Regions from separate parts of the Peribacillus sp. Hz7 genome, predicted to be linked through region 2. Evidence: riboswitches for the same ligand, from Rfam matches in the RefSeq annotation. Region 2 holds a riboswitch; each other region holds the start of a gene.
The links. Region 2 has a riboswitch for thiamine pyrophosphate ahead of thiT (energy-coupled thiamine transporter ThiT). Riboswitches for the same ligand answer to the same signal wherever they lie in the genome.

Region 1 (4,339 bases), on a different contig from region 2:
TAGTGATCAGTCTTTTATTGTTTATTTACCCTTATTAATAGCTAAGCTTTTTTTGCAACACTATGTATTTTTGCGTTAACAAACTAACTACGACAAACACGATAAATGAAATCACGATGGGTAACACAACGATATGCATACCGAGTACATTCGGCTAAAAACAATCAAATATAATAACTAGCAAAATAAAGAATGGAATACCAAGTACAATTCCAATTTCCGCTTCTTTAAAGCCATCATCATTTACAGAGCAGAAAACAAAAGTGTATTTTTCTACCATTTTTTTTAAAATAACAAAAGGAATTTCACCTAATAATAGCGAATATTTAAAGTTATAAATTATTGAAAGTTCGGTGCAACTATGTCTTTGATAACAAAAAATTTGTTAATTAACTTCCTATTTACTATTCTTCCTTTATTTTTGGTACAAATGATTTACTTCGCCAAATATTCTTATAAATTCGAAAACTTCAAAAAAGGGACATTTGCCATTTTCCCTATCGCCTCCCTTATTCTTTGTATGATGTTCCCTGTTGATACAGGGCCTTATTATGTATGGGATCTTCGTTGGGTTCCCTTTATCCTAGGTTGGTTATATGGCGGATATAAATTAGGAATTCCTTTATTATTCTTAATGTTATTCATTCGCTTTTGGCTAAATGGCGATAACGGCTTTTATATAGCATGTATTACTTTCTTTTCTTTTTCTATTGTACTATTCTTTATATCTAAATATTTTTTTCAATTTTCTGTAAAATATAAAGTGATAATAAGCACTTCACTAACTTTTATCGGTTTACTGCTCTCCCTGTTGGTATCTGAACAACTATTTGACATAAACAGAGAAGCAAATCTATGGGTACAATATATTTCCATTGAAATTATTGCGATGGTGTTTACGAACTTGCTGTGGGAAGTCATTCAAGCTAATTTCCACATACTTCAAAAGTTAGTGAAAGCAGAGAAACTACAAATGGTTAGTCATTTAGCAGCCAGTATTTCTCATGAAGTTCGTAATCCACTCACCGCCAGTAGAGGATTTATCCAAATGCTATCTGAGGAGACCTCTGACCAAAAAAGAAAACAATATACAGAAATTGCACTACAAGAACTGGATCGTGCAACAGAAGTCATTAATGATTATTTAACATTTGCTAAGCCTGCGCTTGAAAAAGAAGAAAAAATCAATGTTGCGGAGGAAATTCAGCATGCCATCAATGTCATTACCCCTTTAGCTAATATGAACAGCATACAAATCAAACTATCTTTATTAGATGATGGCCAATATGTCGTTAAGGGAGAGCGCAAAAAGTTTCAACAATGTTTAATTAATATGTTAAAAAACGGCATAGAATCTATGGGGATTAACGGAAAACTGCACATTATTCAAACCAATACTCAGCATACCATTCAAATCGATATTCAAGATGAAGGAACAGGTATGACACAAGAACAAATCAATCGCCTTGGGGAGCCCTATTTTACAACAAAAGAAAAAGGCACAGGGCTTGGAATGATGGTTTCGTATAGTATTATTAATCAAATGAATGGCCAGATTACAGTCGTAAGTGAACAAGGAATAGGAACTTGCTTTTCTATCAAGCTTCCTATTTATCAATAAATTATTTTTTAAATTTTTATTGTACACCTTCCAGATTTATGATATTTTAAATATAAATTTTAAAACTATTTAATTAATTCACTAGGGGATCCCTTGATAAGGGCTGAGAATAAAGTAGTTACTTTTAAACCCTCATAACCTGAACAGGTTCGCACCTGCGTAGGGAAGTGTTCGTTATTCTTTGTGCTTATTTGTGTACAAATAACAAAACCACTTTCCTATTTAAGGTTAGTGGTTTTTTTGCGTGTACTACTAGTAAAGAGGAGTAAACGAATATGAAACTGATTGCTGTAACAGATGATTCACATACAGTTAGCGAACTGACAAGTATCATTTCTTCTATTCAAAATGTTGTTGATTATATCCATATTCGTGAAAAATCAAAAACGGCTCATGAAGTTCTGTTACTCATTCAGCTTTTAGAACAAGCAGATGTAAACAAAGAAAAACTCGTCATTCATGACCGCTTAGATATCGCGTTACTCACACAAATTTCGAATATCCATCTTCCATCACATAGCCTTCCTATCCAAAAAGTGAGAGAAAACTTTCCGCACTTACGGATTGGTCGTTCGATTCATTCTTTAGAAGAAGCAAAACAAGCACAAACAGATGGAGCGGATTATGTGTTATATGGACATTGTTTTGAAACAGATTGTAAAAAGGGACTGGCTCCAAATGGCATACATACTATTAGCAATATGAAACAAGCACTAAAAATCCCTGTATATGCCATTGGTGGCATTACACCAACTCGGGTAGACGCCCTTCAACAACTAAAAACAGACGGCATTGCGGTTATGTCGGGCATTTTTTCTTCACCAAATCCCTATGCATCCGCATTAGATTTTTTTAAATTATGTAAGGAGAATTCATGTGAAAACAAATTATGAAGTAGCCATTATAGGCGGTGGAATTATCGGCTGCTCCATCGCCTACTATTTAGCGAAAGAACAGATTGATGTTGCCGTGTTTGAGGAAAAGCAACTAGCTAGTAAATCGACAAGTGCAGCAGCTGGTATGTTAGGAGCTCATTCAGAATGCAATGATCTTGAGATTTTCTATCCTTTTGCAAGAAAGAGTCAACTAGCCTATTTCCAGCTTCAAGATGAGCTAAAAGAGCTAAGCGGTATCGATATTGAGTTAAGAAAAGGCGGAATTTTTCAGCTCGCTTATTCAGAGGCTGAAAAAAGTGAGCTAAGTTCTACCCTCTCCCTTCCTACCGTCAAATGGTATGACAGAGATAATGTACGACATGAAGAATCTTCTGTTTCAACGAATATTATCGGAGCCGCTTTTATTGAAGATGATGTTAATGTCTTACCTAGTTCTGTTTGTCAAGCATTTGGAAAGAGTGCTCAAGTATTGGGGGCATCGATTTTTGAATATACATCCGTTTTCTCGATTCAAAAGCAAGACAGTTCCTATACGATTAAAACGAGCAAAGGAAATTTCCAAGCTAAATATGTCGTTGTCGCAAATGGTGTATGGAGCTCAAACTTTTTCCATCAGCTTGGTTTAACCAATACGCTTACTCCTGTCAAAGGGGAATGTGTATCAGTTTCAAGTGAAAAGCCGCTTTTAAAGCATACATTATTTCATGAACACTGCTATATTGTACCGCGAAACAACGGCAGACTTGTGCTTGGAGCCAGCATGGTCGAAAATGATTGGAATGAACAGGCAAGTCTTGGTGGTGTCGAGAATCTCATTGCTAAAGCAAAAACGATGCTCCCGTCCATCATCGATATGAAAATCGAGTCCTTTTGGGCAGGGCTTCGTCCACAAACGTTTGATCAAAAGCCATTTATCGGTCATCATCCTGATGATGAAGGCATTTTATTCGCCACAGGGCATTATCGAAATGGCATTTTGCTCGCTCCTGCCACAGGACAAATGATTCGAGATTTTATTATGAAAAAAGAAATAAGAAAAGATTGGATGGAAGCCTTTAAAATCAATCGCCAAAAGAGGTGAAATCATGAAGTCGATTCAATTAAACGGAAAAACTATTGAACTGCCAGAAACCGTACACTGTATTCAGGATTTACTTGAATTATATAAACTGGAAAACCGCATTGTTGTCGTAGAAGTAAATAAAGAAATTATTTATAAAGAGCAATACACAGCACAAGCATTATCAGATCGAGATACAGTAGAAATTGTTCATTTTGTAGGAGGAGGATGATAATCATGTTAAAAATAGCTCATCACACATTTCAATCAAAACTTTTACTAGGAACAGGGAAATTCCCTTCCTTTGAGGTTCAGAAGCAAGCCGTTGAAGTTTCTGGAACCGAGATTTTAACGTTTGCGGTTCGCAGAATGAATATTTTTGAAGAATCTCAACCAAACTTTCTTGAACAATTAGATTTAACTAAATATAAACTGCTTCCAAATACAGCTGGTGCCAAAACAGCTGAAGAAGCTGTTAGAATTGCTAAACTAGCAAAAGCTTCGGGCTTATGCGATATGATTAAAGTTGAAGTAATTGGCTGTGACAAATCTTTATTACCGGATCCTGTTGAAACACTAAAAGCTTCCGAAATGCTGTTAGCAGAAGGATTTATTGTCCTGCCTTATACCTCTGATGATGTTGTATTAGCTAAAAGGCTTGAACAACTTGGAGTTCATGCGATTATGCCTGGTGCATCGCCAATCGGCTCTGGAAAAGGACTCATCAATCCGTTAAATCTTCAATTTATTATCGAACAGTCT
Region 2 (4,339 bases):
AAAAAATGTTCGACTTTTTCTCCGGAAAGGGAGAATTGCGTCCACTGGCTAATAATACGATCTTTATGATCCATTAAGAAATCAATTGCTGTAGCGTTATTAAATAGCATCTCGCCCTCCATTGACAGGAAAAGATTTTTTCGTTGATTATTCCTATTTCGCTAATAGGAAACGAAAATCCTTTAACTTCTAAAGAAAATTATGCAAAAATTCTAAAAAAAACGATTTTTCGTATCTTTATAACTAGTAAAAAGGCTGTATTCAATAATAAGCCAGTAATCAACAAAGTCATATAATAGAGCCAATTATTTCGCTAATAGGAAACGAAAATCCTTTAACTTCTAAAGAAAATTATGCAAAAATTCTAAAAAAACGTTTTTTTTGTGTCTTTATAACTAGTAAAAAGGCTGTATTCAATAATAAGCCAGTAATCAATAAAGTCATATAATAGAGCCAATAAAAAAGTAACCAACAAAATAGCTGTTGGTTACTGTTGTGAAGTCGTATAAGGTTCTATATGAATGATTGCATATTTAACATTATGTTCCGATAGTAAGTTTTGTTCGACTTTGACCGTGATTTCATGGCTTTCAATAACCGTTAAAAGCGGGTTTACATGAACGGTTGCTTCAACAAGAATTTCATTTCCGTGCATACGAGCTTTAATTTCGCTCATTTCCTTAACGCCTTCTGTTTTTGAAATGGTCACGCCAATTTTTTGTAATAACTCTTCATCAAATCCATCTGTTAAGGAGTGGGAAGCGTCTAGGAAAATCTCGACAGCTGTTTTACAAATAATAATTCCGACAACGATAGCAGCGACTCCATCGAGCCATGCGATGCCGATATAGGTTCCTAAAATTCCAACTAAAGCACCTACACTAACGAGCGCATCCGATCGATTATCTTGTGCAACCGCATAAATGGAAGCACTATTTATTTTTCGACTAAGCGCTGCATTATAACGATAAATAACGTACATAAATACCGCGGAGAATAATGCTGTAACCGCTGTCAAGATGTTAGGTGATTGCGTATCTTCTGTAAAAAAATCTTCAATAGCACCGGTAATGACATCAATACCGACCGTAATCATGATAAAAGCAGCGATTAAAGAAGCAATTGTTTCTGCACGCAAATGGCCATATGCATGATTTTTATCTGGCGGGATTTTTGAAATTTTTAATCCAATTAATACGGCAACCGAAGCGACAATATCCGTCGCATTATTTAATCCATCTGCCCATAAACCTTTGGAGTGACCGAAATAGCCCACCGTTAATTTCAGGGCTGATAAAAATATGTAAGCAAGGATGCTAATATAAGCCCCTCTTTCAGCTGAAATAGAATTTTGATCTGTATGCATAATTGTACCCCCATTGCAAACTTGCGTATTAACGATATCAGATGAAACCGTAGTGGGTCTATAGAAACAATGTCTCCTTCATCCATTTAAATTGTATCTTTGCATTTGTATTGTAGGGCCAAAAATAAGTTGGTCACAGCTAAAAATACATCCTTAATTAGGAAGGAAGAGAAGATTAGTACTTGTTTTATGAGCAAACTAGTAGTATATTCTAACCTAGGATAAAAATTAAATACGTCCACAAGGGGAGCCGAAGAGGCTGAGAGTGAGCGAATGAGTTCTGACCCTATGAACCTGTTAGTTAATGCTAGCGTAGGGATGTGGTTTTGGATATAAAGCAATACGGGCCATCCATTACCGCCCTAGTATTGCTTTTTTGTTTGGAAAAAGCAATTCGGGCAGCTCATCTCGCTTCTCTAATTAGGAGAAGGAGGAAGTACAATGAATAACAAAACACTATTTTTAGTGGAAGTAGCTATTTTTGCGGCTTTGGCGTTGCTGCTTGATTTTGTATCAGGTGCGATTATGGGAAGGTTTTGGCCGCAAGGAGGTTCTATTTCCCTTGCGATGGTTCCTGTTTTTTTAATGGCCTTTCGTTGGGGAGTTAAAGGCGGAGTCCTTACTGGAGTTTTATTAGGAGGATTGCAAATTATAACGGGAGCCATTCCTTATCATTTTGCTTCATGGATTATAGATTATTTCTTAGCTTTTGGAGTCGTAGGGTTCGCTGGTGTATATGTGAATAAGGTAAATGTGAGCTTAAGGGAAGGAAACTATTCGAAAGCTAACTTTTACATTATAAGCGGAGTGTTGTTAGGAAGCTTTTTACGATTTTTATGTCATTTTGCTTCTGGTATTATTCTTTATGGAGAGTATGCGCCGCCAGGCCAACCAGTCGCGCTTTACTCGCTCGTTTATAATGGTACGTATATGCTAGGATGCTTTGTACTATCTGCTATTATCGTGGCCATGCTTTATTCAACGGCAAGAAATGTATTAATGAGAAAAGCGTATTAAATCTTCAGTCGGATCTGTTATAGGTCCGGCTTTTTCTATCGTTTAATTTTTAAGTGTTCGTGAATATGGTTGTTCCATTTGATTTGCGGCTTAAATGAGCCGTAAATTAATCTATGAAAAAAGCTGAGCAAGTATGAAAGTCTCTCGCTCAGCTTGGTATGAAAAAATCCTATGGATATGGTTGACTATCCAGGGTGCTTAAAAGCTTTTAATACACTTTATCACCGTTAAAGATAGAGTTTTTAACGATAACGTAATCTACATTGCGGATTGCTTCTAACTTATTTCCACCTGCATAAGAGATAGAGGACTGAAGATCTTGCTCCATTTCTGTTAATGTATCTTGCAAAGAACCTTTGTGCTCGACGAACATTTTCTTGCCTTCTACGTTTTTCTTTTCGCCTTTTTGAAATTCTGAAGCAGAACCAAAGTATTCTTTATAGAGTTTTCCATCTTTCTCAAACGTTTCTCCTGGTGATTCTTCATGTCCAGCAAATAATGAACCAATCATGACCATAGTTGCACCAAATCTAATCGATTTAGCGATATCGCCGTGTGTACGAATTCCTCCGTCAGCAATAATCGGCTTGCTTGCTGCCTTTGCACACCAACGCAGTGCAGCTAATTGCCAACCACCTGTTCCAAATCCGGTTTTAATTTTTGTAATACATACCTTTCCTGGCCCGATGCCTACTTTTGTCGCATCCGCACCAGCATGCTCTAATTCTCTTACGGCTTCTGGAGTGCCTACATTTCCAGCAATCACAAAACTATCAGGTAAGTATTTTTTAATATGTTGAATCATCTCTATGACTGCATTCGAATGACCGTGTGCAATATCAATTGTAATGTATTCAGGTACAAGCTGTTCCTCTGCTAATTGTTGGATAAATTCATACTCTTCATCTTTAACTCCAACGCTAATCGATGCGATTAATCCTCGTGATTGCATATCTTTAATAAAAGATACTCGCTTCTCTGGTTCGAAGCGATGCATCACATAAAAGTAGCCATTTTCTGCTAAGTAAATAGCAATCTTTTCATCTATAATAGTCTGCATATTGGCAGGTACTACAGGTAACTTAAATGTATGTTTCCCTAAAGTTACCGTTGTATCACATTCAGAACGGCTCTGTACTATACATCTTGCCGGAATTAATTGAATATCTTCATAATCAAACACATTATCCATGTTTTACACCTCTAAATACGAATATTTAATTAATGCTAAATAAAAATGTTCGTCCAATGGGTAATTTACATCATTATTATCAGTTTGTCAAAGCTTTTTATACTATAAGATTTCGCTTAGTGTTTTTTCTGATTTAAAAATTTTTTTAAAATCGAGTGAACGAAATTGGAAAGCAAAACGTCATAATAATAAATCGAAGCGGCGGAGGGAGGGAGAGCATGGAAGAAAGAGAGTGGGTTACTGCTGCAAAAAAGGGAGATGAGTACGCATTAGCTCAGTTGTTTCAACAAAATTATTCGTTTCTTGTTCATTATTTAATTAAGTTAACATATAGCCTTGAGCAGGCAGAAGATCTAGCGCAAGATACGATGGCAAAAGCGATTGAACATGTAGCGAAGTTCAATGGAAAATCGAAGTTTTCAACATGGCTGATCTCCATTGCCACACGCTTATATATCGATCAAAAACGAAGGCAAAAACGAGAACAATCGTGGCAAAAGCAGGAGCAAGCGTTAAGGATGATTCGGTGGCAGGCACAATCCGTTAATGAAGATTGGCACATGATGTTAGAGTCATTAGGAAAGTTAAAGGATGATTTTCGAATCCCCATTTTGCTAAAACATTACTATGGGTATTCGTACGAAGAAATTGCCGCTATGCTGCAAATAGCAGAAGGAACGGTAAAGTCCCGTGTTCATAAAGGAATTCAAATGGTGAGAAAGGAGTTAAATGAAGATGACAAAGGACAATATCCCGTCGGAAAA
Region 3 (4,339 bases), on a different contig from region 2:
TGGCTGACGTAATATGATCATAGCCTGGTGCAATGTCAGTCGTTAATGGCCCAAGCGTATAGAACGGCGCTTCCATACAAATATCTAATTGCTTATCCATATTTTCTTTAATTTTATGCATCGGTACATGACCTGGTCCTTCAATCATCACTTGCACATCATGTTTCCAGGCAATTTTCGTTAATTCACCGAGCGTTTCGAGCTCTGCAAATTGGGCATCATCATTCGCATCAGCAATCGAACCCGGACGAAGCCCATCTCCTAATGAAAAAGCAACATCGTATGCTTTCATAATTTCACATATTTCTTCAAAATGTGTATATAAGAAGCTTTCTTGATGATGAGCTAAACACCATTGCGCCATAATCGAGCCGCCCCGAGATACAATGCCAGTCGTGCGTTTCGCTGTTAGTGGAATATATGGAAGGCGTACTCCCGCATGAATCGTAAAGTAATCCACCCCTTGTTCCGCTTGTTCAATTAATGTATCTCGGAACACTTCCCATGTTAAATCTTCAGCAATACCATTCACTTTTTCAAGCGCCTGATAAATTGGGACTGTTCCCACCGGAACTGGGCAGTTGCGAATAATCCATTCTCGTGTTGTATGAATGTTTTTCCCTGTAGAGAGATCCATCATTGTATCGGCTCCCCAGCGAATAGCCCACGTCATTTTTTCCACTTCTTCATCAATCGACGAAGTCACTGCAGAGTTACCGATATTGGCATTGATTTTCACTAAAAAATTGCGGCCAATAATCATTGGTTCACTTTCTGGGTGATTAATGTTAGAAGGAATAATTGCTCGACCTTCCGCTACTTCTTTACGAACAAATTCAGCGTCCATATTTTCTCGTAGCGCAATGTATTCCATTTCAGGTGTAATGATTCCTTGACGCGCATAATGCATTTGTGTCACATTTTTTCCTTTTTTTGCACGAAGCGGCTTTCTTTTTAATCCAGGAAATACAAATTCTTTTCCTTGATCGATATTTTTATAGCCATTGTCTTCAGGCTTTATTTCACGCCCGATATATTCCTCGGTATCTTCACGATCACGAATCCATTCGCTCCGTACAGATGGTAGACCTTTTTCAATATCAATCTTCACTTGTGGATCCGTATAGGGACCACTCGTATCATAGACACGGATAGGCGGATTTACTTCTTCCCCTCGCGCTGTCACAGTTGGAGACTGTTCAATCTCACGGAAAGGAACCCTTATACTTGGTTGTGATCCTTCTACAAATACTTTTTTACTAGCTGGAAAACTTGTCATTACGACGTTCTTTTGTTCACTCATCATCAATTCCTCCTTTAGTTATAGGACGAAATCTGATTCCCAAGCGGCATGAAAAAACCGGGATCTGTATAAACAGAACCCGGTAGTAGTCAGTTTTTTAAACGGCACAAAGCCATTAAAAAAAGCAGATAGCAACTTCCCCACGCTGGTATGAGCCAGATCAGGTCCTGAGGGTTAAGAAACTTTATCGTGTCTCTCTCTCAGCCCAACTTATTGGACACCCCTAGTATGAAAATATTAACTTTTCTACTACACTATAAAATAAATTCATAGACATGTAAAGAGAATATTGGAAATTTTGTCTATTGAGCCTTATTGTCTAAAAACTGAACAATTTCATTACATAACAAATCCAGATTATCGATTAATGGAGAATGACCACAAGCCGCCAATTCTTTAAAAACCGCTCGGCCATGAAAATCTTCCATGATTTCATCGGCCATTTGTTTAGAAATCACTAAATCATCACTTCCTCGTAATATAAGGACAGGTATTTGAATATCCCTCACTTGATTTCTACCTTGAAGCAATCCATTATGTTGATCACTTATATTAAAAATATTTAAAGTATGATAGACTTCAGCAAGATTGCGCTGTGTAAGCATATCGTCCACATATTCCTCATACTTCCTGTCATCAGGCTGCTTCTTTGTATAAATTAAAGTATTCCACACAGACTTCAAAAAGTCTCGATTATTCGTATCATACGCTTGTTGTACAGTCATTGTCTTAGCATCATTTCTGACTTCTTCCTGTGTTTGCAGTCGCTTCGTCAAGTCCGGGCTTCCAAACGTTGGATAGCCCCTCGTTGAAACAGAGGCTAATAAAATTAATTGCTCGCATAGCCCTGGATAATCCGCACAAAACTGCATTGCAACTGCACCACCAGTCGACCAGCCAATCATACTAAACTTGGACAGCTGTAACTGATCAACAAACAGTTTGAGATCATCTGAAAAATCTTTGATGCTTTCAACCGAACGTATATACGTCGAATGACCGAAACCTCGTAAATCCACAGCTAATATTTTATAAGAGGAAGGAATAACATCAATTAAAAGATCCCAATGCTTAGAAGAGGTCATATTTCCATGAACAAGAAGTAACACTTTATCTCCGCCTGCCCTTTCACGGTATCCTAATGTTTCTCCATTTGCTAAAGTCGTTCTTTTCAGTTCCACTCCCACTTTATTCATTCACTTCATCTCCTCATCTACTATTTGCTAAATACCCCCCTCGACTTCTTTTCTCTATCGTTTCGTAAGAGATTGTCTTACAAAATTTACGGCATCATCTAGATTTTCGAAGGTCATTTCATCATCGTCTTGAATATGAGTCACTTTAATCCTCCACTGCTTCTCTTCTGTCAACGTTTCCGTGTTTGCGAGATGGAAGCGAAAGATAAATGAAACGATTGTTTGCCCGCTCATCTCACCCCTCCTTCACTATATTCTCTGAAGTCGACACATCTTCCTTCTTTCCTTTTTTTGCAACAAGCTTTCGGACACTACCGACAATCCCATTTGGAAAGAACATTACTGCAAGGATATACACAATGCCAAACAAAATAAGCCAACGCTCAAAAATCCAATGCACCTTTGCAAGTCCTGTCAGCCAATGGTGAGCCAATTCAATAATAGCCGCCCCTAAAACAGGGCCGATTAGTGTACCCACTCCACCAATAATCGTCATTAATAAAGCATCCAGCGTAATGTCCATCGTAAATACACTCGTATTGACAAAACGCAGCGATAACGCATATAAAGAACCACTTAAACTCGCAATTCCGCCAGCTACGATACTAGCAATGATTTTATAATGCAAAACTTGATAGCCAAGCGATTCTGCCCGTTGTTCATTATCCTTAATAGCTAGCAATATTCTTCCTAATGGAGACTGGATAAATCGTTTTAATCCAAAATAGACAATGATCATCAGCACAAGACAAACAAGATAAAAGTGAAGTCGATTATGGAAAAACTCAGGAACTCGAAACGTAAATCCATCATTTCCATACGTAAGGGTCCTCCATTTTTCTGCAGCGACAAGAAATAGACCAGCAAGAGCCAGCGTCAACATCGCATAATAATGACTTTTTAAACGAAGCGTCATCAACCCTACAACAAAACTGATGATTAAAGAAAACAAAACACCCAAAATAATCGCCCCAGTAACAAGAAGCATCGTTGGTTCATAATGCTTTAACATAACGCTCACACAGTAAGCTCCAATGCCAAAAAACATTGCATGCCCAAAAGAAACAATGCCGGTAAAACCAAGTAAAATATCATAGCTCATCGCAAAAATCGCAAAGATAAAAATTTGTGTAAAAAGGATTAACATGCTTCGATCTTCATAAATAAACGGAAATACGAATAAAGCGATACCTATAATCAAAAATAGCAGAGACTCTTTATCAGTAAATCTATTCCTTCTCACCTCATCACCCCTTTAGCGCAAACAATCCTTGCGGCCTAACTAGTAAAACAACAGCCATAATCAGCATATTAACGGCTAGCGAAAGCTCTGGGACATAATAAGCCATAAAGGAACCAATAAGTCCAACAAGCGTAGCTGCTAAGATGGAACCTGTAATATTCCCCATCCCGCCAATGACAACGACGATAAAAGCAAGAATCGCATATTCCATCCCCATATTTCCATGAATCACTCCCGCATATGGAGCAATCAACATGCCGCTTAATGCTGCCATAGCCGCTCCAGCCATAAACACATATAAAAAGATCCGCTTAATATTAATACCTAATGACTGAACCATTTCTTTATTAATCACTCCTGCACGCACAATCAGCCCGATCTTCGTATGTTTTAACATATAATAAATCAAGGCGTACATGAGGAAGCCGACCACAATAATAAAAGCTCGATATTTAATAATTAAAATATTCCCGATTTCCCAGCTTCCTGTTAAATAGGCTGGAGGTGTAACAGCAATTTGATTAGGTCCCCAGATTACTTTCAAAAATTCCGAGAGAACAATCATAAAACCGAGTGTAATCAATATTTGCTGAACAT
Region 4 (4,339 bases), on a different contig from region 2:
CAAGCAGCTGCAGCTGTCGGTCAAAGTTTATTGATTCAATCGTATATGCAGCAATTAGGGCAGTTTGGCATTAATGCCGCCCAAATTTTATTAACAAGAACCGACTTTTCAAAAAAAGACCGTTATAAAAATGCCCATGCGACTTTATCAGAATTAATTGAACGCGGCATTTTACCAATCATTAACGAAAATGATACAGTGTCTGTTGAAGAATTAACATTTGGGGATAACGATATGCTTTCTGCTCTTGTAAGTGGGCTTATTCATGCCGATCAGCTTATTATTTTAACGGACATTAACGGCTTATATGATTGTAATCCGTTGACGAATCCGGATGCTAAGAGAATCGATTATTTAACAGAGGTAACGGATGATTGGCTGCAAGTAGCGGAAGGAGCCGGCTCAAACGTTGGGACAGGCGGGATGCAATCGAAATTATTAGCTGCGAAAACAGCACTATCTTTAGGTGTAAAAGTCTTTATTGGTAAAGGAGAAGGCCGTGATAAGCTTCTGCGAATTTTAGCGGGTGACGGTGACGGGACGTATATTGAAAATGACGTGCTTACAACCGTAAATAATAATAAGCAGTGGATTTCAATTCATTCGGAAGTGTCAGGGAAAATCTTCGTTGACGATGGCGCAGAAACAGCCTTAATGTTGAATGGCAGCAGTTTATTGCCTGCCGGTATTTATGACATTCAAGGAGATTTTGAAAAAGGGGACGTTGTTGAAGTGTTTGGTTCAAGTGGATTGCTTGGCCGAGGAGAAGTTCTCTATTCTGTCGATGAGCTGAAACTAGCGATGGGAAAACGGACAGACGAGCTTGTGATGTCAGCAATTGAAGTGATTCATCGAGATAAATGGGTGAAAGCCTAAATTAAAAAGGGGGAGTTAGTAATGAGTGAAGTTATTGTAAGAGGAAAAGCGGCTAAAGCGGCAAGTTATAAAATGAATGGGAAGACGACAGAAGAAAAAAATGAAGCATTAGCAAAAATTGCGGATCAATTATTAGTAGATAAAGATTATTTAATAAGTGAAAATGCAAAAGATTTAGAACAAGGAAAGAAAAATGGTCTGCCTGAATCAACGCTAGATCGCATTATGTTAAACGAAAAGCGTATTGAAGATATGTCAGCGGCTATTCGTTTACTGATTGACTTAAAGGATCCAGTCGGTGAAAGCTTAGAGACCATTGAGAAAGAAAACGGCTTGCTTATTAAAAAAAATCGTGTTCCAATCGGTGTGATTGGTATGATTTATGAAGCGAGACCAAATGTAACGATTGATGCGGCTACATTATCATTAAAAACAGGGAATGCGGTTATTTTACGAGGAAGTTCATCTGCAAGCTACTCTAATCAAGCGCTTGTTGGGTCGATTCATAAGGCATTGGCGCAAACATCTTTACCAGTTGATGCGGTTCAATTAATGGAAGATACAAGCCGTGAAACAGCGAAAGAATTATTTCATTTGAATGAATATTTAGATGTGTTGATTCCACGTGGAGGCAAAAATTTAATTGATACCGTTGTTCGTGAATCGACTGTACCTGTTCTTGAAACGGGCGCTGGTAACTGTCATATTTTTATTGATGAATCAGCTGATTATGAGATGACAGAAAATATTGTAATCAATGGAAAGACACAGCGTCCATCTGTATGTAATGCCATTGAAAGTTTGCTCATTCATGAAAGCTGGTTTACTAAAAATGGGACGGACTTATTAGCAGTTCTTCACGGTAAAGGAATTGAACTATACGGAGATCAAACGGTCTGTACTGCTTTTCCAGAGGCGAAGCAAGCAACAGAAGAAGATTGGGCAACGGAATATTTAGCGCTAAAATTGAGTGTGAAAATTGTGAAGGATGTTATAGAAGCTGTTGAGCATATTAATCAATATGGTACGAATCATTCTGAAGCCATTATCACAACAAATGAGGAAAATGCAGCCATTTTCTTAAATGGAGTCGATGCAGCCGCTGTTTATCATAATGCTTCTACCCGTTTTACTGATGGTTTTGAATTCGGTTACGGTGCTGAAATTGGGATTAGTACGCAAAAGCTTCATGCGCGTGGACCAATGGGATTACCTGCTTTAACATCTACTAAATATTTTATTTATGGACAAGGACAAATTCGTGGATAAGTAGATAGTTGATGAACGAGATTGAGTGAAAACCTGTACGCTACTTCTGGTACAGGTTTTTTTGTGATTGCATTTTGCAAAAAGAAAGGGTATTCTTTGTATAAAAATAGATGATATCGGGAGTCTGTGGAATCAGGCTGAGAGTACGGTTAATCTACCGTAGACCGTTTGAACCTGTTGGGTCATGCCAGCGTAGGGAAGTGATAAGGGGATTACTCTGTATTTTTGCACTTTGCGTACGCAAAGTGCTTTTTTGCGTTATTAGAAAATAAATGGCTACATTGAAAGGAATGGGTAAACATGATGACTCAAAAAGAAATGATTGAATCGACAGTTCAATTTATCAATCGTAATGAATCTTCTGAGGAAGATTTTAATCAGCAGGCTTTACAATTATTTCGCTATCACTATCAATATAACATTCCTTATCGAACTTTTTGTTCTCAAAAAGGAAAAACACCGCGTACTGTGAAAACTTGGAGAGACATCCCGCCAGTACCGATTAATGCTTTTAAAGATGTTACTTTGAGCTGCTGTGATCCGGAGCAAGCGGAAGCGGTTTATATGACAAGTGGTACAACACAAGGAATTAGAGGTAAACATTATCATCCAACATTAGACATATTTGATAGGTCGATGATTAAAAATTTTCAAGAAAGATTTATGGGAAATACCGATAAGATTCGGATGGGAATCTTATTTCCAACAGAACAGGAGATGCCTAATTCTTCTTTAGCTCGTTATTTAAAACTCGCAAAAGAAAGATTTGGGACAGAGGATAGCCGTTATTTTATACAAAATCACGAGCTTGATGTGGAAGGCTTACAGAAAGAGCTGAGGAATGCTGAAGCAATTGGAGAACCTTATGCTCTTTTAGGTGCAAGTTATAGCTTTGTTCACCTTTTAGAAGAACTAGAGCGTGGGAATCAAACTTTTACTCTACCAAAAGGAAGTAAAATTCTTGATACGGGCGGCTTTAAAAAACAATCTAAAGAATTAGAGTTGGATGAGTTTTATCAGTTGCTTTCTACATATTTAGGAGTCAATCGTTCAGCGTGTATCAATATGTACGGCATGACCGAGCTGAGTACACAGCTGTATGACGATGGAAATCAATCTGTGCCTGCTGTTAAGTCAGGACCAAGTTGGATTAAAACGCGAGTGGTAAATCCGTTAACAGGTGAAGAAGTAGCAAAAGGAGAACGCGGCGTTATTGTTCATTGCGATCTTGCTAATATGAATTCTGTTTCTACGATTTTAACAGAAGATGTTGGTGTTGAAGTGGAAGGCGGTTTTCTTTTATTAGGAAGAGTGGAAGGAACAGAAGCAAAGGGCTGTTCGCTAGCGATGGCAGAATTTTTAAAGGCTTCAAAGGGACTGGAGAAATGAGAGAAATCGCTGGATATATTCCGAATATAGGAGAAGAATCATTTGAGACAAAGGTGCTTCTATTCGAAAGAAATCAGGAAACAATAGAAGTGGAGATTCCGATTCTTACAAATGAACAAATGAACAGGTTAATTGACAAGATTAAGCATAGCAGTCGTAAGGTGTTAAAATCTTTTTCTGTTAATGAGTTAATGAATATCATTGATGAAGCGATTCATAGACTTCTAGATCGTGATTCATTTTATCGACAAAAAGCTGAGAAAGTATTGCCCATTGTAACAGGCTATGATGAAGAAATGATAAGACTTGGTTTGACTTCTTATTTAAAAACGTTTCGAAAACATGAACTGCAGCGTTTTCTTGTTGAAGATTTAGGAAATCCATTGTTGTTAGATGATTTTCAACCGAGAGTAAAAGGGGGATTTTCGAAGGCTTTTAGTCCTGATTTAATTACGCATATTTGGTCAGGGAATGTGCCTGGTCTTCCTTTATGGAGCTTTATATCTAGTTTGTTAGTGAAAGCAGGGAATATCGGGAAGGTATCGAGTACTGAGCCATTATTTGCCGGCTGGTTCGCTAAGCTTTTAGTGGAAATAGAACCAAGATTAGCAGATTGCTTTGCCGTTCTTTGGTGGAAGGGTGGCGAAGAGGAGAGAGAACGCTTTATTTTTCAGCAAACAGATATTGTTGTCGGGTATGGGGGCAATGAAGCGATGGAAGCTTTACGAAGTCGGATTCCAATCACTAAAAGGTTTTTACCATTTGGACACAAGCTAAGTTTTGGGATTGTTTCAAAGGCGTCTCT

Region 1: it holds a riboswitch for thiamine pyrophosphate, as region 2 does, so the genes downstream of both, tenI (thiazole tautomerase TenI) here and thiT (energy-coupled thiamine transporter ThiT) in region 2, are expected to answer to the same signal.
Region 3: it holds a riboswitch for thiamine pyrophosphate, as region 2 does, so the genes downstream of both, thiC (phosphomethylpyrimidine synthase ThiC) here and thiT (energy-coupled thiamine transporter ThiT) in region 2, are expected to answer to the same signal.
Region 4: it holds a riboswitch for thiamine pyrophosphate, as region 2 does, so the genes downstream of both, ACE199_RS04420 (LuxE/PaaK family acyltransferase) here and thiT (energy-coupled thiamine transporter ThiT) in region 2, are expected to answer to the same signal.

What each region holds. Positions count from the first base shown of each region.
Region 1 covers NZ_JBHHJV010000011.1:118,124-122,462, forward strand. Annotated here, with positions in the region: gene ACE199_RS15485 (ATP-binding protein) at 362-1,621, shown strand; TPP riboswitch at 1,695-1,804, shown strand; gene tenI (thiazole tautomerase TenI) at 1,897-2,514, shown strand; gene thiO (glycine oxidase ThiO) at 2,498-3,598, shown strand; gene thiS (sulfur carrier protein ThiS) at 3,603-3,809, shown strand; gene ACE199_RS15505 (thiazole synthase) at 3,815-4,339, shown strand, end outside.
Region 2 covers NZ_JBHHJV010000004.1:248,510-252,848, reverse strand. Annotated here, with positions in the region: gene ACE199_RS08795 (ATP-binding protein) at 1-110, opposite strand, end outside; gene ACE199_RS08790 (cation diffusion facilitator family transporter) at 488-1,366, opposite strand; TPP riboswitch at 1,600-1,702, shown strand; gene thiT (energy-coupled thiamine transporter ThiT) at 1,808-2,383, shown strand; gene guaC (GMP reductase) at 2,592-3,575, opposite strand; gene sigY (RNA polymerase sigma factor SigY) at 3,794-4,339, shown strand, end outside; gene ACE199_RS08770 (YxlC family protein) at 4,311-4,339, shown strand, end outside.
Region 3 covers NZ_JBHHJV010000011.1:61,959-66,297, forward strand. Annotated here, with positions in the region: gene thiC (phosphomethylpyrimidine synthase ThiC) at 1-1,303, opposite strand, end outside; TPP riboswitch at 1,424-1,538, opposite strand; gene phaZ (intracellular short-chain-length polyhydroxyalkanoate depolymerase) at 1,606-2,499, opposite strand; gene ACE199_RS15215 (hypothetical protein) at 2,554-2,733, opposite strand; gene ACE199_RS15220 (branched-chain amino acid ABC transporter permease) at 2,735-3,742, opposite strand; gene ACE199_RS15225 (branched-chain amino acid ABC transporter permease) at 3,747-4,339, opposite strand, start outside.
Region 4 covers NZ_JBHHJV010000002.1:180,304-184,642, reverse strand. Annotated here, with positions in the region: gene proB (glutamate 5-kinase) at 1-876, shown strand, start outside; gene ACE199_RS04425 (glutamate-5-semialdehyde dehydrogenase) at 898-2,145, shown strand; TPP riboswitch at 2,252-2,361, shown strand; gene ACE199_RS04420 (LuxE/PaaK family acyltransferase) at 2,446-3,534, shown strand; gene ACE199_RS04415 (acyl-CoA reductase) at 3,531-4,339, shown strand, end outside.